Regions from separate parts of the Kribbella sp. NPDC023972 genome, predicted to be linked through region 1. Evidence: riboswitches for the same ligand, from Rfam matches in the RefSeq annotation. Region 1 holds a riboswitch; each other region holds the start of a gene.

Region 1 (10,119 bases):
GAAGGCGGTCGGCGTGGCGCCGTTGAAGCGGAGGACGCGCTCCCGGACGATCTTCAGGCCGTGGGTCCGGGCGACGGCGTCCTTCAACAGACGCTTGTCCTCGGTCAGCAGCACCGCGCGTCCGTCGTCGGTGAGTACGCGCGCGATCTCGGCGATGGCAGCGGGATAGAGGCGCAGGTTGTCGCGATGTGAGCCGACACGTTTGCCGAAGGGCAGGTTGGCGATCACCCGATCGATGCTTCGGTCGGGTTGCTGGATTGCTTCGGCCTCGGCGGTCGTGAGGCTGGCTGACAGGGCTCGCGCGGCGAGGTTCCGTCGCGCGAGCCGGATCGATCGCTTGTCGGATCCGATCAGCTCGGTGGACTGGGCCTGGCGGTGGGCAGCCAGGAGCAAGGTGCCGGTGCCGCAGAACGGGTCCAGGACGCGGTGGCCGGGCCGGATCTTCGCCAGGCGTACGACGACCTCGGCGACGACCGGGTTGGTTGACCACGGCAACCGTTCGAGCGAGCCGAACCGCCGGGTCCAGTAGAGCGGCCCGATCTCGGCGATCCATCCGGTGCCGGCGTTGGTGAGGTTGACGCTCCAGTTGCGCGGATCGTTCGTCCAGCCGAGCTCGCGGCTGACTGCGACGGCGAGCTCGCTGTCCCCGTGAACTCTGAAGGTCCGCGGCAGGTTGGCGAGAACGCCGGTTTCGGTTGACGCATGCAACGGGTCGAGAAAGCCATCGTCGTGCGGACTTCCGGGGAGTGGGATCGCGGCTGTGGAGTACAGCGGGCAGTCGTAGAGGTCCTGCAGTTCGCCGTCGATCCGGCAGGTCACGGATGCGGTCCGGGTGCTGAGGATCGTGACTTGGGGCAGTCGTCCGAGTTCGCCGGCCAGCAGGTCGGCGGCGCCGTCGACAGTACGCAGGATCAGGTGATCCTTGACAGGTGTGGGCACAGCGGTGCTCCTGAGAGGTCGCGTCGATCAGTGGTCGAATCGATGCGCGACGCACCCCACCACCGCGGTCGGCCGGGCCGCCACGGTGATCGATGCGTCTCTCAGAAACCAGTCACTGCCGCGCAACTCTAGGCTGCTGTGGACGTCGGGCGAAATGGATTTGCGGGGCGGATGTCCTTGGCGTTGGGTTGCGGCATGGCTGAACTACGCACCGAGCGCCTGCTGCTCCGCCGTTGGCGCGAATCCGACCTCGCCCCGTGGGCCGCGATGAACGCCGATCCGGAAGTCCGTCAGCATCTGGGTGAGGTGATGACGCGTGAGCAGACTGACGCCTCGGTCGCGACCTTCCGGGCCGAGTTCGACCAGCGCGGCTACGGCTGGTGGGCGGTCGAGGTGCAGGCGACCGGCGAGTTCATCGGCTTCGCGGGCCTGGACGACGTCGACCCGGGCCTGCCGTTCACCGGCGTCGAGATCGGCTGGCGGCTCGCCCGCTCGGCATGGGGCCACGGCTACGCCACCGAGTCCGCTCGCGCCGTCCTGACCTACGGCTTCGACACCCTCGGCCTCGCGGAGATCCTCGCGATCACCACTGCCACCAACCACCGCTCCCAAGCCGTCATGCGCCGGCTGGGCATGACCCACAACCCCGCCGACAACTTCGACGACCCCTCCGTCCCCGACGGCCCACTCCGCCCCAACGTCCTTTACCGAATCACGCGATGACACTGCAGATCGCCGTACCCGACCTCCCGCTCCTCGAACGAGCCGTCCACAAGTTCACAACACCGCCGACGAGCCCTGACGTCGTACGGTTCAGGCATTGCCGCGGTGGGGTGGGCAGAGGTAGAAGAGTTCGGGGTCACCTTCGTCGAGACCGTGCAGCAACCCGACTGCCGACCAGCCGGCGCGCTGGAGTAGTTGCTGCATCGGGTGGTTCGAGACGTTGGTGGACGTGAACAGCTTCGGCGCGGTGCACGCGGCCTCGGCAGCATTCAGAAGGCGTACGCCGACGCCGCGCCGCCGGGCGTTGGACGCGACCATGAGCAATGTGACGAAGCCCTGCTCGAAGAACGTGTACTCGAGCGTGAGGTACCCCTGCGGTTTCGAGCTGTTCTCCGCCATGAGGACCAGGCCCTGTTCGCACCACCGTCGGATGTCGTCGGTTCGTGCTTGATCTCCCATCGCCGCGACCTCGTCGATCTCGGCCAGCGATGACCAGTCCGACCTCTCCGCGCGGCGTACCGTCAGCGCGCTGTCCGACTCCATGCAGGAATCGTGGCACAGGGCCCCGTCACGACGCGCGGGATTTCTCTAGTCAGCTTTCAGACGGGATGCGACGACCGCGCCGATTCAAACGCCTCTCACGGGTGGTGCGCCAGCGTCGAGGCGTCCGGCCAGGTCATGCGGAGGCACTTCGGGGAGCCGTTCAGGCGGGTCGGGTCGCCGCCGGGTGGTGGGACGGTTGCCGTCTCCACGCAGGTGGCTCCGCGGGCGCGGTAGAAGTGCTGCGCATTGGTGTTCTGCTCCAGCACCCACAGGTACATCGCGTCGCCGGTCGCCTGGTCGATGACAGCTTGTGCGGCGCGGGCGAGGAGTTGTGTGCCGATGCCGGTACGGCGTTGGCTGCTGTAGACATGCAGATTGTCGACAAGGCTCCCCCACCTCGGGTCGTTGTCGAACCTGACGTGGACGAAGCCCACCAGTTGGTCGTCGTACTCGGCGAGGATGGTCGCAGTGCCGGTCGGTGCGGCAAGCCGTGCCGACCAGACCTCGCGACGATCGGTGTCGATGTCACCATCGAGGAACGAGTCCGCGTACGCGCCCCGGTAGTGCCGACGCCAACTGTCGGCGTGCAGCAGCGCGACCTGCTCAGCGTCACCTGCGCCAGCCGAACGGAACCGTAATGGCATGGGAACCTCCATCTCGCGGCTTGCCCGGCACCCTTTGTGCCGAGCCTGGTCCTCACCCGGGGCACCCCACCCACGTAGGAGGGTTGCCGGCCAGCAAGCCGGGGCTATCCGCTGGCACTCATGACCTTCACCGAAACCGTAGCAGTCACCCGATCACGCCACGAAGAAATTCCAGCAAGCGGTCATCGTCCAACGCCGTGCCCCGCACACTGCCCAAGGACCTTGGGCAGTCGATGAATCAGCGGATCAGTCCGTTGGACCGTGCCCTCCACAGCTCCTCGCGCGCAGGCTTGGTGTCGAGCAGCTCCAGTCCTCGCACCGCCCAGTCCCGCAGCGACTCGTCGGCGCTGTAGACCTGCTCGGTCAGCACCGGCAGCGCAGCCGGCGACCGAGCCTCGCCGATGAGCTCCAGCAACCAGCACCCGAGCCCGTGGTCCTTGCGCTCCCCGGCGAACGCGGCCAGCAGTTCGTCGACATGCTCGGCCGCATGAGGAAACAGCAGCTGGAACCCGTCCTCCCGGGTCTGCGGATCGCGACTACGCATGAGCCGCATCGCCTGCTCGAATCTCTGCATTACGCGGTCAACCGTTCTGGTCGTTACGGACGACGCAGGCGAACCGCCAGGAAGAAAGGGGTGGTCTGCGTCTTGTCGAATCGCCGTGGATCGATCTGCCGAGCATCCTCGGTGGCACGCGGCTCGACCAGGCGCTCCAGCGTGAACCCCGCGCCGAGAAGTTCTCCCAGGAACGTCTCCAACGTCATCCGCCAGTAGGTATGGGTGAACCGGCTGCCCTGCCATTGAGCCTCAACCCGCTCCTCATCGAAGTACGAGCCGCCGAACCAACTCCAGTCAGCCGCGGGGTGCGTCGTCGAAACGAGGAGTATTCCGCCTGGCCGCAATACCCGCCGAACCTCGGCGAGCAGTTGCTCCCGCCCGTGGATGAGGTGGTACACGAGAGCCATCACGGCAAGGTCGAACGACCCGTCTGGGAGGAACGACAGCGGCTGCTCCAGATCATGCTGATGCAGCTCAACGCTGTCTCCAAGCCTTTCCCGCGCGGCACTCAGCAGCGCCTCGCTGCCCTCAACTCCCACAACCCCAGTCGCTCCACGCTCCAAAAGCTCCGCCGCGTAATGCCCTGCCCCGCACCCGAGGTCCACCACCCGCAACCCCGACACGTCCCCCGCCAGCTCCAGCATGGCCGGCCGATCGGTGTACGCGTTGTAGACCCCATCAGTAGCGCGCTCAGCAAAATACGCGCCCTTCTCCCCGTGATACGCGCCCTCAGCACTCATCCGGTCATCCTGGCATCACTCGCCACGTACGACGAGCATGTTTCGTTCCTGCCAGATCTAGGGCCAACGTGCACGCCGCGTCGTGATCCGGTTTATGCGTCGTACGTCGTGCCGATTGCGTCGAGGTCGCGTACGGCGTACCGGTGATGCTCCCACTCCTCCTCGAGAATCACGTGCAGGCAGGAGAGAGTGGTCTCCTCGCGTTCGGGGGCCCACGGGTTCTTGCGCGCTACGGCCAGGTCGTCCGCTGTGACGGTGGCGAGGAAGTCGCGCACCATCGCGAGGCGACCCGCCCGGACCTCCAGCACTTCGGCGTACGACGGTGTGACCGTCGTGAAGACCGACATGTCCAAGCCGTCGTCCTCGGCGCCGGCGCCCGCTAGACCGATGGGGTGGAACGGCTGTTCGATCCCCAGGACCGCCTGGCGAAACCACAAGTCCGTGGCAAGGATCAGGTGCCGCAGCGTTTGCACGAACGACCACTCGCCACTCACCGACACGTCGACCGTTCCGGCCGGCATCGCCGCGACGCGCTCGAGCGTGGCCGCCCAAGTGCGCTCGAGGACAGCCCAGGCCGCACGCAAACCATCCGGATCTCCGGCCCGCCGGTCGGCCCGGCCGGGAAAGCGCCGGTCGAGTTCAGCCTCGACGAGCGGCGTCACGTCAACGCCGTTGACCCGCAGGAAGCTCCCGCCCTCGGACAGCCACGGTGCGTCGATCTCCAACCCCCGCACCTCGACGCCGCGCATCACCACACCAGACAAATCAGCCCCAACAAACCGGGCCCCACGCAAATCCGCATCAACGAACTCCGCCCCTCGCAGCTCGTCGGACCGGTTGAAGCTTGCCATGGCATCTCCTCGTCGACCGCCCTGTCACCGCCCGCCAGCCAGTATGACGCTCAGACGTCCCAAGAACTCCCCAAGCACGAGCTGCGCGCCGCCACGCGATGATCGACGAGCGGGCGATAGTACGTCGTTCAGCGGCGATAAGCCGGGCAAGTCTCCACTGCGCTACTTACGCAGCCGTACTCCGCTTGTACAGCCGCGGTGCGTCCTGCGCACCCTTGGGGTCAGCTTTCCTTGCGGCGTTGCCTGTGGTGCGGATCTGCCAGGGCATGCGCCTCGCGGGAGTACTCCTCGATTGCGCGATCGAAGGCGCCAAGCGGCAGTGACCATGCCTTGTCCTGAGGCTCGCCGAGTCGGTTCAGCGCTGGCGGTATCGCATCGATCCAGCCGAAGAGGCCACGTCGCTTCATCCCCTGTTGGTACAGCGCCCGTCCGGCGTCAGTGCACCAGTACCGGTCGGCCTCGGCCTCAGCCCCGATGAGGCCTGCCGCGACCAGGCGGGCCACGGCTTGAAGGAACTCGGCCTCGGTGAGGACGGCATGGTTGATGAGATCCGCGTTCGCGATGACCCGGACGAGTGTGGAGCCGTCATCAGGACCGGTCCCCTCGACAGAAGAGAAGACCCAAGCGTCCGACAACATCCATTGCGCGGCCACAACCCCAGGATAGGCGCGCTGGCGCCGGCCGACTTCGGTTCCATGACCTGCGGCACTCCTGTCGTCGCTGCTGTGGAGCCAAGGCGTGCCACTTGAGCAGATTCAGGACATCCTCAGTCACGCTGACCGCAGTACGTCGAAGCTCGTCTACGTCACGGTCGAGTTCGAAGGGGGTTCGGTGCCTATTGCTCTGGCGCACGATGGCGTGGTGGTGACTGCGGCTGTTGATGTGCCCACGCGACAGCGGCGGCCCAGCCCAGCAGGGCGATGATCATCCCCGCGCCACCGCCGACCATTGCACCGTTGCGAAGGCTGCCCACCACCGCGCCCACAGAACCGGTCATGAGGGCAGCGACCAGAAGGATCGAGGAGGCATCCCCGCCCCAGCTCAAATCACGCAGCCGCTTGCGCATCGACCGTCCGCGCTCCATCAGCATCAGCACTTGAGCGCTGATCACCGAGGCGACGACAAGGACAGCCAAGCAACGGACTGTGACCACACCCCCATCATGCCGCCACATCCCACGCCGGCCGTTGGGCAAGCTCCGGCGTGGACACCTGCTTGAGCTCGTCTGACGCTCGTACGACGCAAGCTCTGTCCAGACTCGGTGAGTCGTCAGTGGATACACCTACCTTGGCAACGGCCCCGAGGCCACTGGCGGCGGTGTGGGCTGGGCTATGCGATCAGACCTTTTCGCCAGATGCGTTCGCTGCGGCAGTTTTGTGTCGCTTGACCCAACCGAGTATGGCCAATGCGAATGCGGAGCTATCAACAAAGACGCCGATGCTGGTCGGTTCGGCTCAAGCCTCGGCGATCAAGCGATCGAGATCTACTGCCGGGACCAAGCTCGACAACCGCCTGACGTTGAAACACGCGACGCCGCATAGCCAGCTTGGGAAGCACGGTCCGACCCCCGGTCGACGGTCCATCCTGAGCGTCCATCGACGTCTGCTTCATGGATGGGGCGCTCCGGCCAACTCGTCGACCTGCGTCCGATGGGATCCAGGGCCGGTGTTAACAAGCAAGCCTGTGAGCAACTGAGGCTGGAAACGGCGATAACGGCACGGACAGAGTTCCGGCACAATCGTCGCATGACACGCTACTTCCGTCGGCGCTGGAACGAGACACGTGGCGATGATCATGACGACTGGGGTACGTCGGAGTGGTGCTTTGAGGTAGACGACGACGGCTGGGTAAGCCGTCAGATCGAGGTCTATGACAGTGGCCCGACTCTTCGGTACGACCGCGCCCATGTTGCCGACGAGTTCGGCGGACTTAGCGAGGCTCCGTTGCCGCTTGACGAGTTCGCGCCCCACGAGATACCTCGCGATGCCTTCGAGTTGGCCTGGCGGGGCTAGCGGAGGGTCACGGCGTCGGCGTCGGGGCGTCGCGGCCCTCGGCTCATTGCGCTCAACTGACCAAGAGAAGGCGACGCCACGGGGTGGTCGAGGCGGGGATAGCACGTTGGTTGGGTAGTCGCGCGGAAGGGTGGGTGGGGCTGCCGGGCGAGCTCGCGACGTAGGAGTGGGCGTGGCTGGCTGCGAGGGTCGACGTACGCCGAAACGCCCAGGCAGGTCAGACTGGACCTGCCTGGGCTTTGGGTGGCGCGCTCGGAGGTGAGACGAAGGGCAGCGGGCATCCGTGGATCGAGCCTCTCATCGACTCGGAACGACGGTGATGTGGCCCTTCGTCCACACCTGCCCCGTCCCCCTGATAGCTGCCAAACCCAGGTCAGCGCGGCGCATGTCAAGAGTCGGCTTGCCGATCCCGAAGGGACGCTCTGGCGCTCTTGATGTGGGTCGTGGTGGCCGTACGATCGAGCGGCCAGGGGGACGGGGCAACCCGGCGGTCAGACGCCAGGCACGTCGGTCATTGGCAGTTGGGATCGCGTGGAGGGGAAGCGTCCCGCTGCTTGGCCCCGGCGGGGACGCGCCCCGGCGCCGCCCGCAGTCCGGGGCAGCGCGCCGAAGGCGCGCCCTTGATCTGTAAGAGATTGATTCGGGAGGCGATGGATCAAACGACCTGTCCTACGTCGACTGGTGTGCGAGAACCGTTCGCCAACTGAGCCGCGGCAGCTGGACACGCGAATCCGGCGTGCGCGGACGTTCAACGTTCGACGTCGAGGCTGGCAACCGGTCTCGCGGCCGGTGACGCCTGTATGTTCGAACTATGACTGAATCAGCCGATGAGCGCCGAATCGCACGGCGCGCGGAGCTGCTACCGGAGGAACGCTCTGCCGGCAGCGATGACCCCGAGGAGCAGGCTCGGGTGATCCTCGAAGACTCGGACGAACGCACAGAACACCCCGAGGAGACCAGGCGCGAGTCCACGCAGACCCCTGACTAGGCCCAGCTGTCCACCCGCCCACGGCGGGGTCCCCGAGGTCACGTTCGTACGTTTCGCTAACGCGCCGCTGCAGCCTGACCGAGGAGTTCGAACACCGCCTGGACTACCTCGCTTAGGCCTCCCGGATGTGGTCCGGAGACCTCGACGTCAGACCTTCCGGATCCGGTCGGCGATCTCCGGCCTCGCCGCGAAACCGGCCGCCTTATACGTCGCGACGCCGCCGACGTTAGAGCTCGGCGTGCACACCCGCACGCTCGACGAGCCCATCTCCCGTAATGCGGCCGCCCCGGCGACGGTGATCGCCCGGCCATAGCCGCGGCCGCGGTGGTCCGCATGGACGCCCATCGGCTCGACCAGTCCCGGCTTCCCCGGGCCGGCCGACCAGACCGTCACCACCCCCGCGGGGTTGCCCTGGTCGTCGTAAGCACCCAGGCATCGGGCGTCGGCGTAGAACGGTCCCGCGGACATCTCGTGCCAGTACTCGCGCGTGGGCCTCGTGGTGTTGAACGCGGACCGCAGGACGTCGGCGAAGTCCTGTGCCTGCTCCAGGCCGATCGTCTTGATCCACACGCCGGGGTCCTCCACCGCTTCGGCGAGGTCGCGGAAGAGCGGCGTCCACGGCTCGTCGACACCCCAGCCCTCCTTGGTCAACAGGTCGTGGAGCAGCAGGCCCTGCGGCGCCTCGATGGACACCGCTCCTTCCGGCAGCACGCCGCGCTCAGGCAGCGAGAAGTCCTCGACGAGCCGCCGCGCCAAGTCCTCGTCCTGGAAAGCGTCGGGAGCGACTGTCATCCGCACCAGCGTCGGCGAATCCAGCATCCCGACGGCGAGGATCCGTCCGTCCCGGCTCCAGATCCGGACCGCCGCGGCCGTCTCGGCCGTTCCGAACCGGTAGTTCCAGCCGATGTCCCCGGGATGCAGTTGCATCGGCGCTTCGTCGTGCTGCCACTCCCGCAGCGCCGCAATAGCCTCGCGCACGCCGTCGGCCGTCGGCGTGCTCAGCAAAATCGTCATAGCCGGGATCTGACACCCCCGGCTCGGAGGCGTGCAACCGATTAACGTCTCTGCTCCGAGCCGCTGGTGGAGACGTCCAGATGAGGAGCCCGCACCTGCCCCGTCCTCCTGACGAGCACGCGCGGCACCGGGTGCGCGACACGACGTTTGCTAGCTATAACTGGCTCGTCACGAAGTACCTCATCCCGCTGTTCGGCAAGAAAGAAGCTCACCACGCTTCGGCCGAACGACGTACGGCGCGGCCAGTTCCAGCTCCAGCAGGTCAGCCAGTGCTGTGCCCAGGGCAAGGACAAGGCTCGGGAAGATCGGGCGGCGGCCGAGCCACCCCGGAAGAACCCGAAGGCGATCCAGGGTGCTCGGTGACCAACTTCCTGAAGGCCATCCGCGAGGACCGGCTCTATGCCTTGTACGCCGTGGCGCTGTCGCTCGGCCTCCGTCGCGGGCCGAGCAGTCGGGCCGCCCTTCTGGCATGTCCCGGAGAACACAAAAGCCCAGGTCAGATGGCGTCTGCCTGGGCTTCGGGATTTGCGCGCTCGGAGGGATTCGAACCCCCAACCTTCTGATCCGTAGTCGAGTTCAAGGCGTCCATCCTTGGCCACAGCACGCCTGACAGCGTGTCTCGATCTGACGGAACGTCCAGAGCTGTCCGGTCCGATCCGTGGCCGCTGTTAGCAAGCCCGTTAGCAAGGCGTGGACGAGCTGCTCATACGAGTCCGTTGCCTTGAGGCCCCAACCACCCGACGGCCCAGCCCCGAGCTATGCGTCGGGAGCACGGAGGCCGACTGCGTCATGCCGCCAGAACGGCTCTGCGTAGACCAGCGTCCCTGTCATCCATGGCTCATACTCCGGGAGCCTGATGGCCTGGAAGGCACCGTCCGGGATTCGCAGGGACGGCTTTCGGAAGCCCAGATCGCCACCGGGCGCGAAGCCGAAACGTGAGTAGTAGCCCGGATCGCCCTCCAAGAAGACGAGGGGAACAGCCCGCTCGGCGAGGGTCCCAGTCCGTGCCGGACCAGAGCCGAGCCGATACCGCGCTTGTGGAACTCGGGCATCACGGCCAACGGACTCAGGACTTGCACGTCAACCTGCCGCCGAGGGGCATCGAGCAG
Region 2 (10,119 bases), on a different contig from region 1:
AGCCGAGGGCGTCCATGGTCACGTGGGCGCCGCCGAGTGCTTGGATCTCGTCGACGGTTCGTGGCGAGGCTTGCAGCACCTCGGAAGCGCCGTACTCGCGGGCCAGCTGCAAAGCGGCCGGGTTGGTGTCGACGGCGATCACCCGGGCGCCGAGCGAGGCGGCGATCATCACCGCGGACAGGCCGACGCCACCGCAGCCGAAGATCGCGACAGTCTCACCGGCGGCGACCCGGCCGACCTGGCGGATGGCCCGGAAGGACGTCGCGAACCGGCAGCCGAGGCCGGCAGCGGTGTCGAAGGACAGGTCGTCCGGCAGCCGGACCAGGTTCACCGACGCGTACGGCACAGCGACGTACTCGGCGAAGGAGCCCCAGTAGTTGAACCCGGGCTGCAGCTGGTTGGGACAGACCTGCTGGTTCCCTTCCAGGCACTGCTCGCACTCACCACACGCGCAGATGAACGGCGTGGTGACGCGGTCGCCGACCTGCCAGCCCTCAACACCGGCGCCGATGGCGGCGATCGTTCCGGCCAGTTCGTGCCCAGGGACGTGGGGCAGGACGATGTCCGGGTCGTGTCCCATCCAGCCGTGCCAGTCGCTCCGGCACAGCCCGGTGGCCTCGACCTTCAGGACGACACCACCGGGCTCCGGCTCGGGAGCGGCTACCTCTTGGATCGTGGGCAGGACGCCGTACTGCGAGATGACGACAGCGCGCATCCGGCAATGGTGCCTTAGCGTCAGCCGCCGGCGACCGCGGGGATGATGGAGATCTCGCCACCGTCCTTGATCGACGTCTGCAGGCCGTCGGCGAACCGGACGTCGTCGTTGTCGACGTACACGTTCACGAACCGCCGCAGCTCGCCGGACTCGTCCAGCACCCGGGCCTTGATCCCCGGGTACGAGCTGTCCAGCGACTCGAGCACCTCGCTCAGCGTCGCCCCCTCGGCGCTGACTGAGGACGCCCCCTGGGTGTAGGGCCGCAGGATGGTCGGTACCCGAACACTGACACTCACTGCAATCCTGCCTTCACGAAGGCGTCGTACGACGCGGGGATGGTCACCTTGGGGCCGACCCGGTCGGCCACGGCGTCGAGCGTCTTCAGCCCGTCGCCGGAGTTGATGATCACCGTCTCGGCCTCGGGGTCGAGCTGACCGGACTCGATCAGCTTCTTCAGCGTCGCGACCGTCACGCCACCCGCGGTCTCGGTGAAGATGCCCTCGGTCCGGGCCAGCAGCTGGATACCCTCGACAACCTCTTCGTCGGTGACGTCCTCGATCGCACCTCCGGTACGCCGGGCCACGTCCAGGACGTACGGCCCGTCGGCCGGGTTGCCGATCGCGAGCGACTTGGCGATGGTGTCCGGCTTCACCGGCTTCACCACGTCGTACCCGTCCCGGAACGCCTGCGCGACGGGCGAGCAGCCGGTGGCCTGGGCGCCGTACACCTTGTAGTCGGTCGCGTCGACCAGGCCGAGCTTGCCGAGCTCGGTGAAGCCCTTGTCGATCTTGGTCAGCTGCGAACCGGAGGCGACCGGGATGACGATCTGCTGTGGCAGCCGCCAGCCGAGCTGCTCGGCGATCTCGAAGGCCAGGGTCTTGGAGCCCTCGGAGTAGTACGGGCGGACGTTGACGTTGACGAACGCCCAGCCCTCCTCCTCGCCGGCGATCTCCGAGGCCAGCTTGTTCACGTCGTCGTAGTTGCCCTCGACGGCGACCAGGGTGCCGCCGTACACGGCGGTGGTGATCACCTTGGGGCGCTCGAGGTCGTGCGGGATGAACACGACCGAGCGGATACCGGCCCGGGCCGCGGCAGCGGCCACGGCGTTGGCCAGGTTGCCGGTGGAGGGGCAGGCGAAGACCTTCATGCCGAGCTCGCGGGTGGCGCTCAGGGCACTCGCGACCACGCGGTCCTTGAAGGAGTGGGTCGGGTTGCCGGAGTCGTCCTTCACCCACAGCTTGCGCAGGCCGAGCTCGCGGGCCAGGTTGCCGGCGTCGATCAGCCGGGTGTAGCCGGGCTCGGTGTTCGGGAAGCTGGCCACGTCGACGGGGACGGGCAGCAGCGGCTGGTAGCGCCAGATGTTCTTGGGGCCGGCCTCGATCTGCTCCCGGGTGATGGTCGGGTACTCGTACCCGACCTCGAGCGGACCGAAGCACTCCGTACAGGCGTAGAACGGACCGAGCGGCGACTTCGCCCCACACGCGCGACAGCTCAGGTGCGTACCGTTGCCGAAGGCACCTTCACGGAGGGTGTGGGTGGTCGAGGCGGCGGTCAGGCTCATGTGAGGTTCCCCTCTCATCTTCCCCGGTCACCGGATTTCGGCGCGGGACGGATTTGGCACCGTTCCGCCGCGAGGGCCCCGGACTGGGACCTCAACGGGGAGGGTTGCCGGGACTTCAACGGGCCGTTTCCCTCAGTCCCTCTGGATGAGCTCCCCCGAGGTTACCCAATCGGGTCCATATTGTGTCTTCAGTTCCCACTATCCGAGACAGCCGATCTCAGCTTTCCCGCCGGGCCCGGAAGGTACGGCGGTACGCCGACGGCGAGGTGTGGAGCTGCTTGGCGAAGTGGTGCCGCAGCGTCACCGGGGTGGCGAAGCCGGCCGCCAGTGCGATCTCCTCCACCGGCGCGTCCCCGGTCTCCAGCATGGTCAGCGCCGCCTGGATCCGCTGGGCGATCAGCCACTTGCCCGGTGTCGTCCCGGTCGCTTTCACGAAGTGCCGGAGGTACGTCCGCGGCGACAACCCGGCCTGCTTGGCCAGATCCGGTACGCCGATGGGCTCGGCGAGATGTTCGAGCGCCCAGCCCAGGCTCCGAGCGACCGAGGCGTCATCGGGGTCGGGCGGCACCGGGGACTCGATGTACTGCGCCTGGCCGCCGGACCGGTAGGGCTGGATCACGAGCCGCCGAGCCACCGCGTTCGCCACGGCCGCGCCGTGGTCTTTCCGGACCAGGTGCAGGGCCAGGTCCAGCCCGGCGGCACATCCCGCGCTCGTGAGTACGTCGCCTTCGTCGGTGTAGAGCGGCTCCGGATCCACGACGATCTTCGGATAACGCTCGCGCAGCAGGTCGGCGTACCGCCAATGGGTGGTGGCGCGCCGGCCGTCGAGCAGGCCGGCGGCCGCCAGCGCGAACGCGCCCGAGCAGATCGACACGATCCTGGCACCCCTTCGATGGGCCGTCCGCAGCGCCTCGATCAGCTCTCCGGAGGTATCAGCACCGGGATCGGCGACACTCGGGATGACGACCGTGTCCGCGGCCGCGAACTCCTCCAGGCCGTGCGGGCTGCTCAACGTGGCACCGCCGAGCACACGGATCGGCTCGGGCGTCTCGGTGCAGACCTTCAACTCGTACCAGGGCTGGTCGATATCCGGCCAGGCCAGCCCGAACACCTCGATCACGATGCCCGCTTCGAAGGCAGTCATCCCGTCGTACCCGAGGACTGAAACAGTGCGCTGACCCATGTCATTATCTTAGCGATAGTCGTCGTTCGCGCCACTTCTGCGCGCGGGCCGGCCCTTGGACGATGGAGACATGTTCAAGGTATTGAAGGAGATCGCAGCCGGAATCCACGCCGCCAGCGCGATCCGTCACGGGATCGAGCCGCCCGCCTGGGTGTTCAGGTCCGGCGGAGGTCGAGCATCCGCATCAGCGGCGTCACCGCAACGCCGTGAACAACCACGCTCAGCACGACGGTGAAGCCGACGGTCGCCCACAACCACGGCAGGTCGGTGCGGAAGTCGGCGCCCGCATACGCCAGATAGAACACCGACCCGACACCCCTGATCCCGAACGCCGCGGTCACCCACCGCTCGGATCGCCGCAGCGGCGTCCCGGCCAGGGCCGCCCAGGCGGTCAGTGGACGGATCACCAGTACCAGCAGAACCCCGAGCGCGGCACCGGCCGAGGTCAGCGGCTCGAGCAACCCGGCCGTGATCGCGACCCCCAGAAGCAGCAGGATCCCCCAGGTGAGGATGTGTTCGAGCTGCTCGATGAACCCGTGCAGTTCCTCATGGAAGTCGTGGCTTCGTTCGGCCGAACGCAACCCCAGCGCCGCGACGAACACCGCGATGAAGCCATAGCCGTCCAGCACCTCGGCGAGACCGTACGCACCCAGCGTCATCGCGAGAGCCAGCACGGGTTCGCGCGAGTCCGCCAGGCGGAAGGTGCGCGAGCGTGCGGAGAAGGCCATCTTGCCGAGCAGCCAGCCCACGCCGCCGCCGACGGCGACGCCGATCACGGTCCGGCCGATCAGGTCCCACGCGAACCACTGGATCGCCCAGTCGCCCACCGCGCCCTTGGTCGCCGCGAACACCGCGGCATACACGAAGGGGAAGGCCAGGCCGTCGTTCAGCCCCGCCTCAGAAGTGAGCGCGAACCGGACCTCGTCGTCCTCCTCGGGCTCGGCACCCGGACCGGTCGTCGGCCCTTGCACCTGGACGTCCGAGGCCAGCACCGGATCGGTCGGAGCGAGGACGGCACCGAGCAACAGGGCGGTCGCGGGCGCCAGCCCGAGCAGCCAGCCCGCGCCGGCGACGGCGGCGATGCAGGCGGGCATGGCGACCAGCAGCAGACGCCAGGTCACGCTCCAGCGGCGCCACCCGATCGGCCGGTCGATGGCGAGGCCGACGCCCGTCAAGGCGATCAGGATGGTCAGTTCGGCCAGGTGCTTGGTGAGCTCGGGTTCGGCGATCGGACTGAGGTGAGTACGGTCGACGGCCAGGCCGAGTAGCAGTCCGGCGCCGAGGAAGGCGATCGGTGCGGAGACGGCGTACTGCTCGAGCAGACGGGGCAGAACGGCGCCGACGAGGAGGGCCAGACCCGCGACCAGGTAGAGGCCGTCCCCGTCGATCGTCATGGTGCCGGTCGGGTACCCAGCGCGTGACTACCTCAAGCGATGCGTGGCTCCGGGGGTGTGGGTCGGCAGGGACTTGCGGGGTCCGTAGCGGGGGTGGCCGATGCCGGCGAGCTCCAGCAGGCGCTGGACGCGGAAGCGGTGGCCGCGGTACGGCTCAATGAGCTCGGCGCAACCGTCGTCGTCGAGTTCCTCGCCGATCAGGGCGTACGAGACGTTGCGGGAGACGTGATAGTCCGCGAACGAGAACGCGTCCGCGTCACCGTGCGCCCGTTGCCGCACTTCGGCGGCCGTCCACACCCCGACACCGGGCAGCGACCGCAGCCGCCGCTCGATCTCCGCCGAGTCGGTCAGCTCCAGCGTTCGCTCCAACGCCTTGGCCCGGGTGGCGGCGGTGATGACGACCCGCGACCGGCGGCTCTCGACGCCTGCACGCAGCCACTGCCAGGAGGGGATGAGCCTCCACTCCTCCGGTGCCGGCGGGACCATCATGGTGCGGCCGTCCGGTGGTTGCGGTCCTGGCGCGGGTTCGCCGTACTCGCGGAGCAGCAGCCGCCACGCGCGGAACGCCTCCTTGCCGGTGACGACCTGCTCGATCCCGGCGGCGGCCATCGCCTCGAAGACAGCTCGGGTCCGCGGCACCCGGACGTGCGGGAACCGCCGCGCCGCGTCCACCAGCGCCCGGTGCTCCGGCAACGGCTCGAACCCGTCCCAGCTGTCCGCCTCCCCCAGCAATTCCGGCACCCCATCCAGGGCCCACGCGGCACCCGGCCCCCACGCCTCCGCCTCCACCTCCCCCGTCGACGCGTACGGCGTCAGCCGCAGCAACACCGGCCCATCCGGCGTCCGCGTGGCCCGCCACACCGAACGCCGTACCGGATCAAACACATACGCCGGATCCCCAGGCCCCTTCCGCAACCCCCCAATCACCGAATGCGGATCCACCACCCGCCCAGCCCGCCAAACCCGCACCACCGATCTCACCGCCCAAGTCTTACCCACCCCACGGACAACCGCGGCGCCATCTCTCCCCAAGAGGTCGAGCGGGGTGAGTCTGCGGAGCGCAAAGCGAGTGAGGGGAGCGCATCGAGTGTGAGGGGTGTACAGCCGGCAAGCGCTTACCGGTGGCAGACTCACTCCACTCGACGCACTGGCTTCGGTCCCGAACCCAAACCCCGCACCTTCGTGGGCGGGGTGGGGGCTGATACTGAGGCATGGGTCGGTGGTTTTGGGTGAAGGTGGTGGGGAACTTCCTGAACCTGTCGACGGTGGCTGGGCTGGTCGTCGGGGTCATTGGGCGGGCTCGGTTCAGTCGGGGGCCGCGCGGGTTGGTCTTCGCGAACGGGTACAAGGTGAAGTTTCCGATGGCGGGTGCGTTCACGATCGGGAACGTGGTGCTCAGCAAGCATGAGCAGGCGTACTTCGACGACGAGGCGCTGGTGCGGCACGAGGAGCGGCACTCGTGGCAGTACTTCTGCCTGATCGGGCTGCCGTTGTGGCCGCTGTACGTCGTGGGCGTCGTCATCTCGTGGGTGCTCACCGGGGATCCGGCCTCGCGGAACCCGTTCGAGCGGCTCGCGAACCTCAAGGACGGCGGGTACGTCGAACGGCCGATCCAGTCGTTCGGTCAGACACTCGCGCAGACGTTCAGCGTGCTGCGATCGCGTCCGAAAGAGCCGTGAGCACGGTCACCACACCGGTGGGGTCGTCCACCACGATGTCCGCGGCCTCGATCAACTCGGTTGCGTTCGAGGACCGGGTGGCCAGCAGCACCGCTTTCAGACCGGCCTTGCGCTGCTCCTCGATCGCCCGGTACGCCGCCAGGTCGCCGAGATCATCTCCGCCGTAGAGGATCGACTGAGCGCCCGTGGAACCGAGCAGGCGGCGCAGTGCGACCCCCTTGTCGACACCCGGCGGCCGTAGCTCCAGCACCAGGTTCCCCGGCTCCAGCCGAAGCTCTGTCGACTCGGCCAGCTCGGTCAGCGGCGTACGCAGCCTCTCAAGCGCACCGACCGGATCCGCCATCCGACGGGTGTGAACCGCCAGCGAGCTCTCCTTGTCTTCCACGAAGGCGTCAGACAGCCCCAGCTCCCGCAGCAACCCAGGCAGCCGCTCGCGTGCTTCGGCCACACCGGACGGAACCGGGTCACTCATCACCGTCCCCGTGGCCGCGTCCCACCGCTCCAGCCCGTAGTGCCCGAGTACGACGAGACGCCCGAGGCCAGGGTGGCCGGTGACACCGGTCAGCTCGGTGGCAACCAAGGCCGGGCGACCGGTGACGATGGCCACCTGGTCCACTGAGCGGGCCAGCCGGGCCAGCGCGTCGAGTGCGCCCTCCACCGGCCGGGCCCGGGCCGGATCCTCGACCAGCGGCGACAGGACGCCGTCGAAGTCCGTCGAGATCACCGCGGTGGCCGGATCGGCGACGATCGCCTCCCAGCCCTCGCGTCCGGCCTCTGTCTGGATGGTCGGCGTACTCATCCGGTGTAGTCCGAGGTGAGGATCACGGTGAGCCGGTCCTTCTTCATGTTGTCCAGCGCGCCCTTGGTCCGGCCGACACCGAGGTCCCGGGCGAGCTGGTTGGCGGCGTCGAGCATTCCTGGCGGGTAGTACACGGTGCTGGCGGCGACCTTGCCGCGCCAGTTGTCGGCGCCGGCCACGGTCCAGCCCGCCTGCCGCGCGCGGCCGGCGACCGAGTCGGCCAGGCCCTTGCGCGCGGTGTTGTTGTAGATCTCGACCGCCGGACGCTGCTCCGGCGGGATCGTGGTCGGCTGCGTCGCCGGCGGCTGGGTGGTGGCAGGCGGCGCGGTGGTCGGCTCGCTGCTGGGCTCGGTCGTCGGCGTGGGCGTGGAGGTCGGCGCCGGAGTCGTTGTGGTGCCTTCGGCGGTCGGCTTGGGCACGCTCGCGCCGACCGTGGACGGTCCACCCGTCGGCTGCGGCTTCGGCGAGGGCGTGCTCGTACCGGATGCCTCGTCCGCGGTGCTGTCGTTACCGCGGGTGCCGAACAGCACCAGCAGTCCGGCCACGATCGCGACGACGGCCAGCACGGCGACGAGGGACGAGAGGACCTGGCCCTTGTCGTCCTTCGGGCGGCCCATGTCTCAGACCTCGATACCCAAGCGGCGTGCCGAGCGGGCTCGCTGGCGGGCGGCGCGCAATCGGCGCAGCCGTTTCACCAGCAGCGGGTCGTGAGCCAGCGCCTCGGGCCGGTCGATCAGCGCGTTGAGCACCTGGTAGTACCGGGTCGCGGACATCTGGAACTGGTCCCGGATCGCCTGCTCCTTGGCCCCGGCGTACTTCCACCAGTGGCGCTCGAAGGCGAGGATCGCGCCGTCACGCTCGGAGAGTCCGGCGACGGCCGGCGGCGCAGCCTCGGCGGGGCCGGGAGAGCTGGCGTTGGCGCTGTCCATCTGCTGCTGACTCCTGTGCGGTCGGTGATCGTCCGTCCGCGCTCCACTGTACGTGCTGAACAACAGCGATGTCATTCACCGTCATGGCGACACGGACCGTGTCGTTGGCTCGGCAGCCGGACCAGGTGGGGTGTGGAGGTGCCGTGCCGAGTGCCGCGCAGTAGGCGCGCGATCGCCACACCCGACCTCAATCAACTCTGGCAGGATCGTTTGAGTGAGCTCAACTCTCTCCAGCGTGGCGCTGGTGGAAGAGCTGCAGGCCAGGAGCCGTGAGGTGGACCCGCTGGTCAACGCCATCTGCACGCCCGCCCCCGCCGCTCTCACCCATGCCGCCCAACTCGACACAGAGCGTGACGAAGGTCGAGTCCGTGGGCCGCTGCACGGCGTACCGGTCCTGGTGAAGGACAACATCGACACGGCCGACCTGCCGACCACGGCCGGCTCCCTGGCCCTGGCCGACCAGCCGCCGCCCCCGCAGGACGCTCCACTGGTACGGCGACTGCGTGCGGCCGGCTGTGTCGTCCTGGGCAAGACCAACCTGAGTGAATGGGCCAACTTCCGCGGCTCGGCATCCTCCTCCGGCTGGAGCGCGTACGGCGGCCTGACCCGCAACCCGTATGCGCTGAACCGCTCCGCCGGCGGCTCGTCGAGTGGATCGGGCGCGGCGGTCGCGGCAGGTCTGGCGGACTACGCCATCGGCACCGAGACCAACGGATCGATTGTCTGCCCGGCCGCACTGAACGGCATCGTCGGCCTGAAGCCCACAGTGGGGCTGGTACCGCAGCAGGGCATCGTGCCGATCTCTCACTCGCAGGACACCGCCGGACCGATGACCAAGACGGTCTCCCAGGCTGCTGCCCTACTGACCGTGCTGACAGGCGGCAGGACCGACTACACCCAGCACTGCCGTGGTGCGGACCTCAGCGATGTGCGCATCGGCGTACCGCGAGGGCCGCTGTGGGGCTACTCGACAGGGCTCGACCTGGTCACCGAGCACGCTCTGGGGATCCTCAGCCGCTGTGGCGCCACTCTGGTCGACCACCTGTCGCTGCCGAGTCCTGGTGGCGACGAGGACCAGTTGCAGGTGCTTGCGCATGAGCTGAAGGTGGACCTGGCGGCGTACCTGGCGACACGCGTTCCAGGCGGCCCGCGCACGCTGGACGACCTGATCGCGTTCAACAAGGAGCATGCGGACGTCGAGCTCCAGTGGTTCGGCCAGGAGCTGTTCGAGCGGGCCGCAACCACGGACGGCCTGAGCTCCCCCATCTACGTGGCCTCGCGGCTGACCGCACTTCGAGCGGGCCGGGACGGCATCGACGATCTGCTCCGGGACAACCAGCTCGACGCGCTGGTCACCCCGTCGTACTCCCCGGCCTGGACCATCGACCTGGTCAACGGCGACCACGTGCTCGGCAGTTCGTCCTCACACGCCGCGCTGGCGGGTTATCCGCTGCTCTCGGTGCCGTCCGGGCTAGTCGCCGGGCTGCCGGTCGGGATCACCTTCAGCGGGACCAGCCGGAGTGATGCCACGCTCATTCGCTTGGCTCACGCGTTCGAAACAGCGAGAATCGCTGCAGACGGTCCGTTCCCGACCCCGGAGTTCACACAGTGGGTGTAGATCGCGTCAGGTGGGGTATCGTTGCTACTGGCAACATCTCCACGTCGTTCACCAGGGATCTGAAGCTGCTCGCCGACGATGCCGTGGTGACCGCGGTCGCGTCCCGGGCCCAGCACAGCGCGGACCGGTTCGCCGCCGAGTTCGGTATCGAGCACGCGTACGACGACTACCGCCGGTTGATCGACTCCGGCACCGTCGACGTGCTCTACATCGGCACGCCACACCCACAGCACTACGCCGT
Region 3 (10,119 bases), on a different contig from region 1:
AGATCAGCGTCGGGCGCATCTCGGCGGGCTGCAGGTACGAGACCCGGACGCGGGTGATGCGCGGTACCTCGGCGAGGTCGCCGACGAGCGTCTCGAGCAGGCGGAGGTCGCCGAGGTCCTTGCCGTACGAAGTGGAGTTCTCTGAGACGAGGAAGAGTTCGCGTACGCCGTTCTCCGCGAGCCAGTGGGCTTCGCCGAGTACCTCGGTCGGCCGGCGCGAGACGAACGCACCGCGGAACATCGGGATCGCGCAGAACGCGCACCGCCGGTCGCACCCGGACGCCAGCTTCAACGGCGCCATCGGGCCGCCGTCCAGGCGCCGCCGTACTACACGAGGCCCACTCGCCGGCGCCGAGGGCAGATCAGGCGCTTCGATGGTGAGCTCGAACCCGGTCCCAGAGCCGTCGGCGGATGCCGCCCGGCCCTCGCTCTCACGCTCCGCTGCGGTCGACGGGCCGCCGAGCGCTCTTGCAGCCGCGGCTGGATTTCCGGCGCCCGTAGTACCGCCGAGCTGCGTGCCAGCATCTTGCGAGCCAGCAACCTGGGTGCTGGAGACCGCAGACCCGCCTGATTGAGTCCCAGAGGCCGACGTACCAGCCGGCTGCGTGGCAGAGGACGGTGTTGTTCTGCCCTTGAGTTGTTGGGGGATGTGGTCGCCGTGGCCGGGGATGGCTACGGCGGTGCTGGTGGCGCGGTCGGCGGGGGCCAGTGGGAGGAGCTTGCGGCGGTCGCGCGGGACGTGCGGTTGGTGCTTGGTGCCGGAGAGGATCGAGCGGAGGCGGTCCGAGATGTCGGCGTAGTCGTCGAAGCTGAGGACCGCGTCGGTTTCGGGGAGAGCTTCGGCGAGTTGTTCCCCGTACCGCTCGGCGAGGCAACCGACCGCGACGACTGCCTGGGTGCGGCCGGCGTCCTTGTAGTCGGCCGCCGCGAGGAGGGTGTCGACGGAGTCCTTCTTGGCTGCTTCGACGAACCCACAGGTGTTCACCACCACGGTGTCCGCTTCGGCCGCGTCCTCGACCAGCCGGAATCCACCGGCTTCGAGTCGGCCGGCCAGTTCCTCGGAGTCGACGTCGTTGCGGGCACAGCCCAGCGTGACCAGGGCGACGGTGGTGGGTTGCGTAGTCATCCCCCCGAGTATGACGCGCCGCCCACGCCCCGACCTAACTCACCACCACATCGCCCAACCCCACCCGGACCCTTTCCAGCAGGTTGTGCTGGGGCTCGCACACGAGCGTGCTGGCAGGCGATGCGCTGGGCGCAAGGCGTGGTGGCGGCAACAGCCGGCGGTGTCAGCCGGAGCACGATGGTGGTGACTGCGGCCGCGCGGTGTCAGGCGGAGCAGGTGGCGGTCGCGAGAGTTAGCCGCTGGAGCCGGGGTGGCGTACGGCGCGAACGGCGCAGGGGCGGGACCTCGGGGTTGTGCCGGGATGCCTGTCTGAGGTCGGGCGGCTGTGGGTGGCGGGGGCTCGGGTTCGACCCGGGATGCCTGCGGGAGGCCGGGCTGCCGTGGGTGGGCAGGGCTTGGACAGTGATGGGTGGGGGTTATTCGGGTTTGGTGAGGGTGCCGTTGGGGTGGGCGGTGAAGCGGTAGAGCTTGGTGGAGTGGGTGTGGTTGTTGACGGTGATGGAGAGGTTGGCGGGGACACCTGCGGAGACTCGGAGGTCGCCGGTGGCGGTGATGGTTTGGGAGGTGCCGGGGCCGAGAAGGCCCTGGAAGAGGCGTTTGCCCTTCTTGTCGCGGACGGTCACGTAGGAGCCGTCGCCTTTCGCGGTGAGGGTGAGCTTGGTCTTGGCGGGGACCGGGGGCTTGGTCGCCTTGCGCTTGGTGGGTTTGACCGTCGGCGTCGGGGTCGCCTTCGGGATCACCGGGGTGACGACCGGGGTCGAGGCGGTCTTGGCGGCGTTGGCCTCGACGTCGCTGGGGAGTGTGAAGAGGCGAACCATGCCCCAGCCCATCAGGCCGATCAGGATCGCGCCGACCACGACGGCCCAGCGGGGCCGGGCCGGGTGCAGGGTCGGGCCCTTGAGGGAGGCGCGTTCCTCGCGGCGGGACTTGTCCTCCTCGACGGCGTGTTCGGCGTCGAAGGTGGCCAGCAGCGGCGCCGGGTCCGCTTTGACCACGCGGGCGATCGCGCGGATGTGGCCGCGGGCGTAGAACGTCCCGCCACAGCGGGAGAAGTCATCGGCCTCCATGGCGACGAGCAGGCCCGTTCTGATCCGGGTCGCGGCGCTCAGCTGCTCGATCGTCATGTCGGCCCGTTCGCGGGCCGCCGTGAGCTCGCTGCCGATGCTCACGTCCCCACCGTCCTCTCCATCGCCCGACTGTTCGCGGACCGTCGACATCGAAACGCCGACAGCCGGACCGCCGACATCAAGTCAACGGCCTTGGTACGACGGGGTCACGGACGCGTCAGAGTTGTTCCCTGACCGGACACCTGGCATCCGCCAGCATGTGCAGTGCCTGTACCACTTCCCCGTTCGACGGCCGAGCCGTCAACCCGAACGGTACCGCGAGCGACGAGCCGGTCAACCGACGATTCGCATCGGTTGTCTTGCGAGTCGAACTCGGCATCGCGCCCAGGATCGGGCCCGGATCGTGCAGATGGACGGCGATCCTGCCGTCGTCCAGCGGGTGCCGGCGCTTCAGCACCGTCACCTGGTCGATGTCCTCCCAGCGGGTTCCGATCCAGTCGTGGCCGATCCGCAGCCGGATCCCGACCTCGTCGGCCACCAGCATGTCCCCGACCGTCAGCGCTCGCGCACAGACCAGCGCCAGTACGGCGAACGCACCCGCGGCGATCCAGCGCAGTACGCCGGTCGGGCTGGTGGATGCGGAGGCGGCGAAGCCCACCGCTACCAGCGCGGCGCCGAGGGCGAGCCCGCCGTGCACCTTCTGGGAGGCGCGGATGGTGAACGGCACGGGCTCGGGGTCGAGGTCAAAGCGTTCCTGTCTGGGCAGTGCGCTCGCGGCGGTCACGTCACTCTCCTCGCAGGGTGGTGATGAAGTCCTCTAGGTCGTCGGGTTTCACCAGGACGTCGCGGGCCTTGGAACCCTCGCTCGGCCCGACCACTCCCCGGCTCTCCAGGATGTCCATCAGCCGGCCCGCCTTGGCGAAACCGACCCGGAGCTTACGCTGCAGCATCGACGTGGAGCCGAACTGCGTGGAGACGATCAGCTCGGCCGCCTGCACGACCAGGTCGAGGTCGTCGCCGATCTCGTCGTCGAGGTCCTTGCTCGGCCCGGCCACGGCGGTGACGTCCTCGCGGTACGTCGGCTGCAGTTGCTCCTTGCAGTGGTCGACCACGCCGCGGATCTCGGACTCGGTCACCCAGGCGCCCTGGATACGCATCGGCTTGCTCGCGCCCATCGGCAGGAACAGGCCGTCACCCTGGCCGACCAGCTTCTCCGCACCCGGCTGGTCCAGGATGACCCGGCTGTCAGCCAGCGACGAGGTCGCGAACGCGAGCCGCGACGGCACGTTCGCCTTGATCAGACCCGTGACGACGTCAACCGACGGCCGCTGGGTGGCGAGCACCAGGTGGATACCGGCCGCACGGGCCAGCTGGGTGATCCGGACGATCGAGTCCTCGACGTCGCGCGGGGCGACCATCATCAGGTCGGCCAGCTCGTCGACGATCACGAGCAGATAGGGGTACGGCGACAGCACTCGCTCGCTACCTGGTGGCGGCTTCACCTTGCCGCCGCGGACCGCCTTGTTGAAGTCGTCGACGTGCCGGAACCCGAACGCGGCCAGGTCGTCGTACCGCATGTCCATCTCGCGGACGACCCACTGCAGCGCCTCGGCGGCCTTCTTGGCGTTGGTGATGATCGGGGTGATCAGGTGCGGGATGCCCTCGTAGTTGTTCAGCTCGACCCGCTTGGGGTCGACCAGGATCATCCGCACCTCGTCCGGCGTGGCCCGCATCAGGATCGAGGTGATCAGCGAGTTGACGAACGACGACTTACCCGAACCGGTCGCACCGGCGACCAGCAGGTGCGGCATCTTCGCCATGTTGGCGACGACGAAACCGCCCTCGACGTCCTTGCCGAGCCCGGCCACCATCGGGTGGTGGTCGTTGCGGGCGGTCGCCGACCGGATCACGTCGCCGAGGCTGACGATCTCCTTGTCGGTGTTCGGGATCTCGATACCGATCGCGGACTTGCCCGGGATCGGCGACAGGATGCGTACGTCGGCCGACGCGACCGCGTAAGCGATGTTCTTCGACAGCGCGGTGACCTTCTCGACCTTCACCGCCGAGCCCAGCTCGACCTCGTACCGGGTCACGGTCGGGCCGCGGGTGTACCCGGTGACCTGGGCGTCGATGCCGAACTGCTCGAACACCTCGGTCAGCCGGTCGACAACAGCGTCGGAGGCCTTTGTCCGGGCCTTGTGCACCGAGCCGGGCTTGAGCATCTGCCCGTCGGGCAGCGTGTAGGTGATGTCGCCGGACAGGCTGAGCTGCTCGACCCGCTGCGGCAGCGGCGTGTGCGGCGGCGGCTCCGGCGGCGAGTCAGAAGACTTGGGCCCGGGCACGACCGGGGACGGCGACGGTACGGCGGCCGCCGCGTCGACGTCGTACGCGTCCTCGTCCGAACGAGCGGGAGCAGCTGCCTTCGACTTGCGGCCGCGCTTGGTGAGCTCGCGCCCCTCGAGCACCGGCGAGTCGTACGGCTTGATCGCGGGCTCGCCGTCCTCATCCATCGCAGCCGCCTTGGCGCGACGCTCCTTGCGGGTCAGCCGCACGGTGTCGTCGCTGGACGCGGTCGCGACGGACGGTGCGTCTTCCGGCAGCGCCGTACGTCCCATCAGTACGTCGAACGCCGCGCGGACCCGGAGTGGGATCGCGTAGACCGGGGTGCCGGTGATCACCAGCGCGCCGAAGATCGACAGCAGGACCAGCAGCGGTGCGGCGACGTACTGGGTGAGCAGGTCGGACAGGAAGGTCGAGATGAAGTACCCGATCGCGCCGCCGGCCTCCTGGATCGGGGCGTCGGCGGGGTTGCCGGGCCGCGGCAGGCCGTTGGCGATGTGGATCAGGCCGAGCACACCGAGGGTGAACGTGGTCCAGCCGATCACCTGGCGTCCGGCCGGGCCGTTGCGGTCCGGGTCGCGCATGGTGCGCAGGGCGGTGAACAGGAGCATCAGGGGGACGGCCCAGCCGAGCATGCCGACGCTGCCGCCGACGACGACCCGGATGACGTGGCCGACCGCTCCCGGCAGGTCCCACCAGATGGCGGCGGCCACTACGACCGCCAGGCCGATCAGGAACAGGCCGGCGCCGTCGCGGCGGTGCTCGGGGTCGAGGTCGCGGGCACCGTTGCCGATCCCGCGGACCATGCCGCCGAGCACGTGGGCGATCCCGATCCACATCTTCACGATGCCGCGACCGAGCGCGAGCATGGCGGCGGCGAACGGGCCCGGTCCGCTGTTTTTGGGCGTGCTGGTCCGCGCAGCGGTGGATCCACCGCGCTTCGCGCTCTGCCCACGCTTCTGGGCGCCTGACGGACGGGAGCGTCCACCAGCAGCCGACCTCGCCGTACCCGGCCGGTTGGCTGCTGACTTCTGCGCCCGCGCCGGGGAAGACGTGCGGGTCGCCATATCCCTCAGGCTACCCCGACTACCTCTCGAGTCACACGTGTCACACGCCGGTCACACCGCCCCATCCGTAGCGTCACGACGCCGCCACCGGAACAGGTGCCACAGCACGACGTACCACCCGAGCGCCGCCAGACCGCCGAGAACGAGGCCGGGTCAACTACGAGCGCAGAAGGTCGCCGGCAACAGTCAGGCGCCGGTGGTGCCGTCCAGTTGTTCGCGGAGGAGGTCGGCGTGGCCGCAGTGGCGGGCGTACTCGCCGATCAGGTGGAGGTAGATCATCCGGAGCGTCGACTCGACGCCTTTGAAGGCGAAACGCTCGTCGAGCGATCGCCCGGCCGCGGCCTCGTCGGACAGCTTCCACTCCGCGATCAAGCCGTCGTACGCCGCCTGCGCCTCGGCCGGATCGATCAGCTCGAAGTCCGCATCCTTGCCCAGCTCCAGCGGGAACACCGGCTCAGCCGGCTCCCCCGAGGCGAAGTGGATCCGGAACCAGATCCGCTCCACCTTGGTCAGATGCCGGATCAGCCCGAGCAGCGAGAGGGTCGACGGCGGCGAGGGTCGCTCGGCCAACTGCTCCGCGGTCAGGCCGGCGCACTTGAACAGCAGGGTGGTGCGATAGAAGTCCAGGTACCCCTGCAGCAGGTCGCGTTCGGGCGCGGTCAGCGAGCCGTCCGGTCGTTCGACGGCGGGTGCTCTCCAGGTCACTACGTTCCTCTCGTCCACAATGTGTTCGTCCATCTCATCATATGAGATTGACACTGGCGTTCACCGTAGCCCGTTCGTTACCGTCTTCGGCAGGTCATGAGCGCCAGCGTCAAGCCCCGGCTCGCTGGCCGGCAACCCTCCTCCGCGGTGGGGTGCCCCGGGTGAAGACCAGGCCGTGCGGATACCCCGCTCGGCAAGTGCGGACTTCCTGGGAGCAGCAGCATGTCGATTCTCTCCATCCTCGAGCCTGCCAGTACGACGACCCCGCGGCCTACGGGGGCCCGGCTCGCGACCGGCAGCATCCCCGCCACGGTGGGTTCGGACCTGCTGGTCCCCCTGGCCGACGGCCGGGTCACCGACTACGCCAACTTCGACCACGGCGCCAGTGCGCCGTGCCTGGAGTCGGTGCGCGCGAGCGTCGAGGCGGCGCTGCCGTCGTACGCGTCGGTGCACCGCGGCAACGGGTACGCCTCGCGGATCACCACACAGTGGTACGAGCGGGCGCGTGCCGAGGTGCACGCGTTCGTCGGCGCTCGGCCGGACGACCAGGTGATCTTCACCCGGCAGACGACCGACGCGCTCAACCTGCTCGCGCACGCGGTGCCGGCGGACGCGACCGTGATCGTGTTCGAGTCCGAGCACCATGCAGCGCTCCTCCCCTGGCCGGCCGAGCGGACCGTGCGCCTCGAGGCGCCGAGCACGCCGAACGATGCCGTGAGCAACGTTGCCGACGCACTGCGCAAGGCGCCCGAGGGTCCGCGGCTCGTCGTCGTGACCGGCGCGTCCAACGTCACCGGCGAGATCTTCCCGATCGCCGAGATCGCGGCCGTTGCCAGGGCCCACGGCGCTCGGGTCTGCCTGGACGCGGCGCAGCTCGCGCCGCACCGGCCGGTCGACATCGCCGAGCTCGACGTCGACTGGGTCGCGCTGTCCGGCCACAAGCTCTACGCGCCGTACGGCGCCGGTGCCCTGATCGGCCGCGCTGACTGGCTGGACGCCGCCGAGCCTTACCTGTACGGCGGTGGCGCCACGACCGCGGTCACCGATGACCTCGTGGTCTGGGCGACCGGTCCGGCCCGGCACGAGGGCGGCTCCCCCAACGTCATCGGCGCGATCGCGCTGGCCTCGGCCTGTGCGGCGATCAGCAAGCACCGCGACGCGATCGAGCAGCATGAGCGCAGCCTGCTCGCCCGGCTTCGGACCGGTCTGGCTCAGATTCCCGGCGTCACGACGTACTCGCTCTTCGGCCAGGACGCGGATCGGGTCGGCACGGTGTGTTTCACCGTCGCCGGGCTGACCTCGACGCTGGTGTCCGCGGCGCTGAGCGCGGAGTACGGCATCGGTGTCCGGGACGGCAAGTTCTGTGCGCACCCGCTGGTCGGCCACCTGCTGGCCGGCGCCCCCGAGCACCGCACAGCCGTCCGGGCGAGCCTGGGTCTCGGTACGACGCGCGAGCACGTCGACCGCCTCGTCAACGCCGTCCGAACGCTGGCCACCAGCGGACCCCGGTCGGAGTACGAGGAGTCGGCGCACGGCTGTCAGCCTGCCGACGATCCCCGCGATCTCCACGCCCCGCGGATCTGGTAGTCAAGCCGCCCTCCTACTGCTCAGGAGGTACAAGGCCTACGTGGTGAGCAGCGAACGCCAGTAGGTCCGCCCATTCCGACGCGACCATCGCGGCGGGTTTCCCGAAGCCGTGACCGGTGTTGACCTCAACCCGGGTCAAGACAGGTTCGGCGGAGGACTGGGCATGCTGCAACGCGGCGATGAACTTGTGACTGTGCAGCGGCACCACCCGGTCGTCGTGGTCACCGGTGACCACGAGAGTCGCCGGGTACGCCGTGCCCTCCTGCACCCGGTGCAACGGCGAGTACGCCAGCAGGTCCTCGAACTGGTCCGGATCGTCCGGGTGCCCGAAGTCGGACGTCCACGCGGCCCCCACCGTGAACAGGTGGAACCGGAGCATGTCCAGTACGCCGACGCCCGGCAGCGCGACCGCGAACAGGTCCGGGCGCTGCGTCATCACGGCACCGACCAGCAGACCGCCGTTGCTGCGACCGTGGATGGCGAGCTGCGACGGCGTGGTCACCCCGGTGTCGCGCAGGTGCCCGGCGACGGCGATGAAGTCGTCGAAGACGTTCTGCTTGTTCTTCAGCCGACCCGCATCGTGCCAGTCGCTGCCGTACTCACCACCACCGCGCAGATTCGCGATCACCAGCACACCACCTGCCGCCAGCCAGGCCGGCCAGCCGGGCCGGTACTCGGCCAGGATCGGGATGCGGAAGCCGCCGTACCCGTAGAGCATCGTCGGACGCGGTGACGAGTGGTCCAGATCGGCACGGCTGATCAGGAAGTACGGCACCTCGCGGCCGGGCTCGAGCCGGCGCTCGATCGTGATCGCCGGCGACGTGAAGCCACCCGACCCGCGGACCAGCGAGGGCAGTGCGCGTACGGCGCCGGTCGAGGACGAGACGACGTACGAGAGGGTCGGGTCGGTGGGAGTCGACAGGCCGACGAAGAGCTCGTCGTACTCCGGCGAGGCGTTCAGACCCACCACTCCCCCGCCCGGCGCATCGACGACCCGCGCACCGGAGCCGTCCAGCGCGTACAGCGTCAGCACGGGCTGAGCGTCGACCAGACTCAACGTCGCGAGACCGTTCGCCGTACCGCGGACCGCCTGCAGGGCGCTGTCGCCCTCCGGGATCAGATCGGTGAACCGACCGTCGAGTGACGCGAGCACCACCCGGCCGCGCGGGGCGTCACGATCCGTCCGCAGTACCAGCCGGTCACCGGACATCCGCACGAACGTGATCTCGTCCGCGAAGTAGTCCACCACCTTGACCGGCTCGCCGATGCCGTCGTCCGAGGTGATCGGGAAGACCCACAGCCGGGTCGCCGGGTCGGTCCCTTCGGTGATGTGGACGACGAGGTACCGGTCGTCCTCGGTCACCTCGGGCGTGATGAAGATGCGGTCGTTCTCCGGGAACGCCAGCACCAGTTCGTCCGCGGACTGCGGCGTACCGACCTTGTGCAGCATCAACCGGCCGCCGGACAACGTCTTTGTCTCGGTGCCCTCACTCCGGCCACTCGCCGGGTAGTGCAGATAGAGGTACGCCGAACTGTCCGGCAACCACGTGGCCTCGCAGAACTTGGCTTCCGTCACCACGTCGTCGACAGGAGTGCCGGTGGCGATGTCGAGCAGCCGGAACGTCGTCCAGTCGCTGCCGCTCTCGTTGATGCCGTAGGCGAAGTACTTGCCATCAGGGCTGATCGTGAACGTGCCCAGCGAATCCGTGCCGTCGGCGGACAACGTGTTCGGGTCGATCAGCACCCGGCCGCCGGAGACCAGTTCGTCGAGCGACTCGGCGACGTACACCACGTCCTGCGCCTGGGTGCCGTCGTTGCGGCCGACGAAGTACCAGCCGGACTTCTTCACCGGTACGCCGGCCCGCGGCCGGGCCAGGATCGCGGACATGGTGCGCTGGAACCAGTCCCGCTCCGGATAGGTCGCGAGCTCGGCCTCGGTGAAGGCGTTCTGCCGAGTGACCCAGTCGCGGGTGTCGGGTGAGTCTGGGTCTTCCAGCCAGCGGTACGGATCCGCGATCCGATGCCCGTGCAGCGTTTCGACCACATCGTCGCGGCGGCTTTCCGGATAGGTCATGCGGTCAAACCTAATGCCGACGAGCAACCGGGGTGTCAGGGCGGAGGGGCTGGCGGAGTGGTGTACAGCCGGTCACACTGCGAGCGTGGCCAACACCCGCTCGGTCGACCCCGACGCAGACCGGATGCTCAGCGCCGCCGCCGTGGCCGGCGA

The links. A riboswitch is a leader RNA that binds a small molecule or an ion and turns the genes downstream of it on or off. The one in region 1 is predicted to bind S-adenosylmethionine.
Region 2: linked by a shared signal. The riboswitch ahead of thrC (threonine synthase) and the one ahead of AB0F43_RS18085 (GNAT family N-acetyltransferase) in region 1 are both predicted to bind S-adenosylmethionine.
Region 3: linked by a shared signal. The riboswitch ahead of AB0F43_RS01400 (aminotransferase class V-fold PLP-dependent enzyme) and the one ahead of AB0F43_RS18085 (GNAT family N-acetyltransferase) in region 1 are both predicted to bind S-adenosylmethionine.

The regions. Positions count from the first base shown of each region.
Region 1 covers NZ_JBEZZH010000004.1:201,377-211,495, reverse strand. The annotation lists gene AB0F43_RS18100 (methyltransferase domain-containing protein) at 1-939, opposite strand, end outside; gene AB0F43_RS18095 (GNAT family N-acetyltransferase) at 1,135-1,662, shown strand; gene AB0F43_RS18090 (GNAT family N-acetyltransferase) at 1,753-2,205, opposite strand; gene AB0F43_RS18085 (GNAT family N-acetyltransferase) at 2,301-2,849, opposite strand; SAM riboswitch class IV at 2,860-2,975, opposite strand; gene AB0F43_RS18080 (hypothetical protein) at 3,088-3,423, opposite strand; gene AB0F43_RS18075 (class I SAM-dependent methyltransferase) at 3,447-4,145, opposite strand; gene AB0F43_RS18070 (DinB family protein) at 4,238-4,996, opposite strand; gene AB0F43_RS18065 (hypothetical protein) at 5,218-5,649, opposite strand; gene AB0F43_RS18060 (hypothetical protein) at 5,832-6,131, opposite strand; gene AB0F43_RS18055 (hypothetical protein) at 6,742-7,008, shown strand; gene AB0F43_RS18050 (hypothetical protein) at 7,820-7,996, shown strand; gene AB0F43_RS18045 (GNAT family N-acetyltransferase) at 8,144-9,010, opposite strand; gene AB0F43_RS18040 (N-acetyltransferase) at 9,838-10,119, opposite strand, start outside.
Region 2 covers NZ_JBEZZH010000002.1:742,697-752,815, reverse strand. The annotation lists gene AB0F43_RS12750 (zinc-dependent alcohol dehydrogenase family protein) at 1-715, opposite strand, end outside; gene AB0F43_RS12745 (ubiquitin-like small modifier protein 1) at 736-1,011, opposite strand; gene thrC (threonine synthase) at 1,008-2,276, opposite strand; SAM riboswitch class I at 2,288-2,428, opposite strand; gene AB0F43_RS12735 (helix-turn-helix domain-containing protein) at 2,494-3,459, opposite strand; gene AB0F43_RS12730 (cation:proton antiporter) at 3,615-4,853, opposite strand; gene AB0F43_RS12725 (DNA-3-methyladenine glycosylase 2 family protein) at 4,881-5,738, opposite strand; gene AB0F43_RS12720 (hypothetical protein) at 6,065-6,532, shown strand; gene otsB (trehalose-phosphatase) at 6,498-7,331, opposite strand; gene AB0F43_RS12710 (LytR C-terminal domain-containing protein) at 7,328-7,948, opposite strand; gene AB0F43_RS12705 (DUF3263 domain-containing protein) at 7,952-8,260, opposite strand; gene AB0F43_RS12700 (amidase) at 8,475-9,878, shown strand; gene AB0F43_RS12695 (Gfo/Idh/MocA family oxidoreductase) at 9,869-10,119, shown strand, end outside.
Region 3 covers NZ_JBEZZH010000001.1:305,809-315,927, forward strand. The annotation lists gene AB0F43_RS01375 (radical SAM protein) at 1-1,126, opposite strand, end outside; gene AB0F43_RS01380 (RodZ domain-containing protein) at 1,543-2,295, opposite strand; gene AB0F43_RS01385 (hypothetical protein) at 2,411-2,977, opposite strand; gene AB0F43_RS01390 (DNA translocase FtsK 4TM domain-containing protein) at 2,979-5,600, opposite strand; gene AB0F43_RS01395 (DinB family protein) at 5,787-6,305, opposite strand; SAM riboswitch class IV at 6,398-6,511, shown strand; gene AB0F43_RS01400 (aminotransferase class V-fold PLP-dependent enzyme) at 6,528-7,892, shown strand; gene AB0F43_RS01405 (prolyl oligopeptidase family serine peptidase) at 7,906-9,966, opposite strand; gene AB0F43_RS01410 (hypothetical protein) at 10,052-10,119, shown strand, end outside.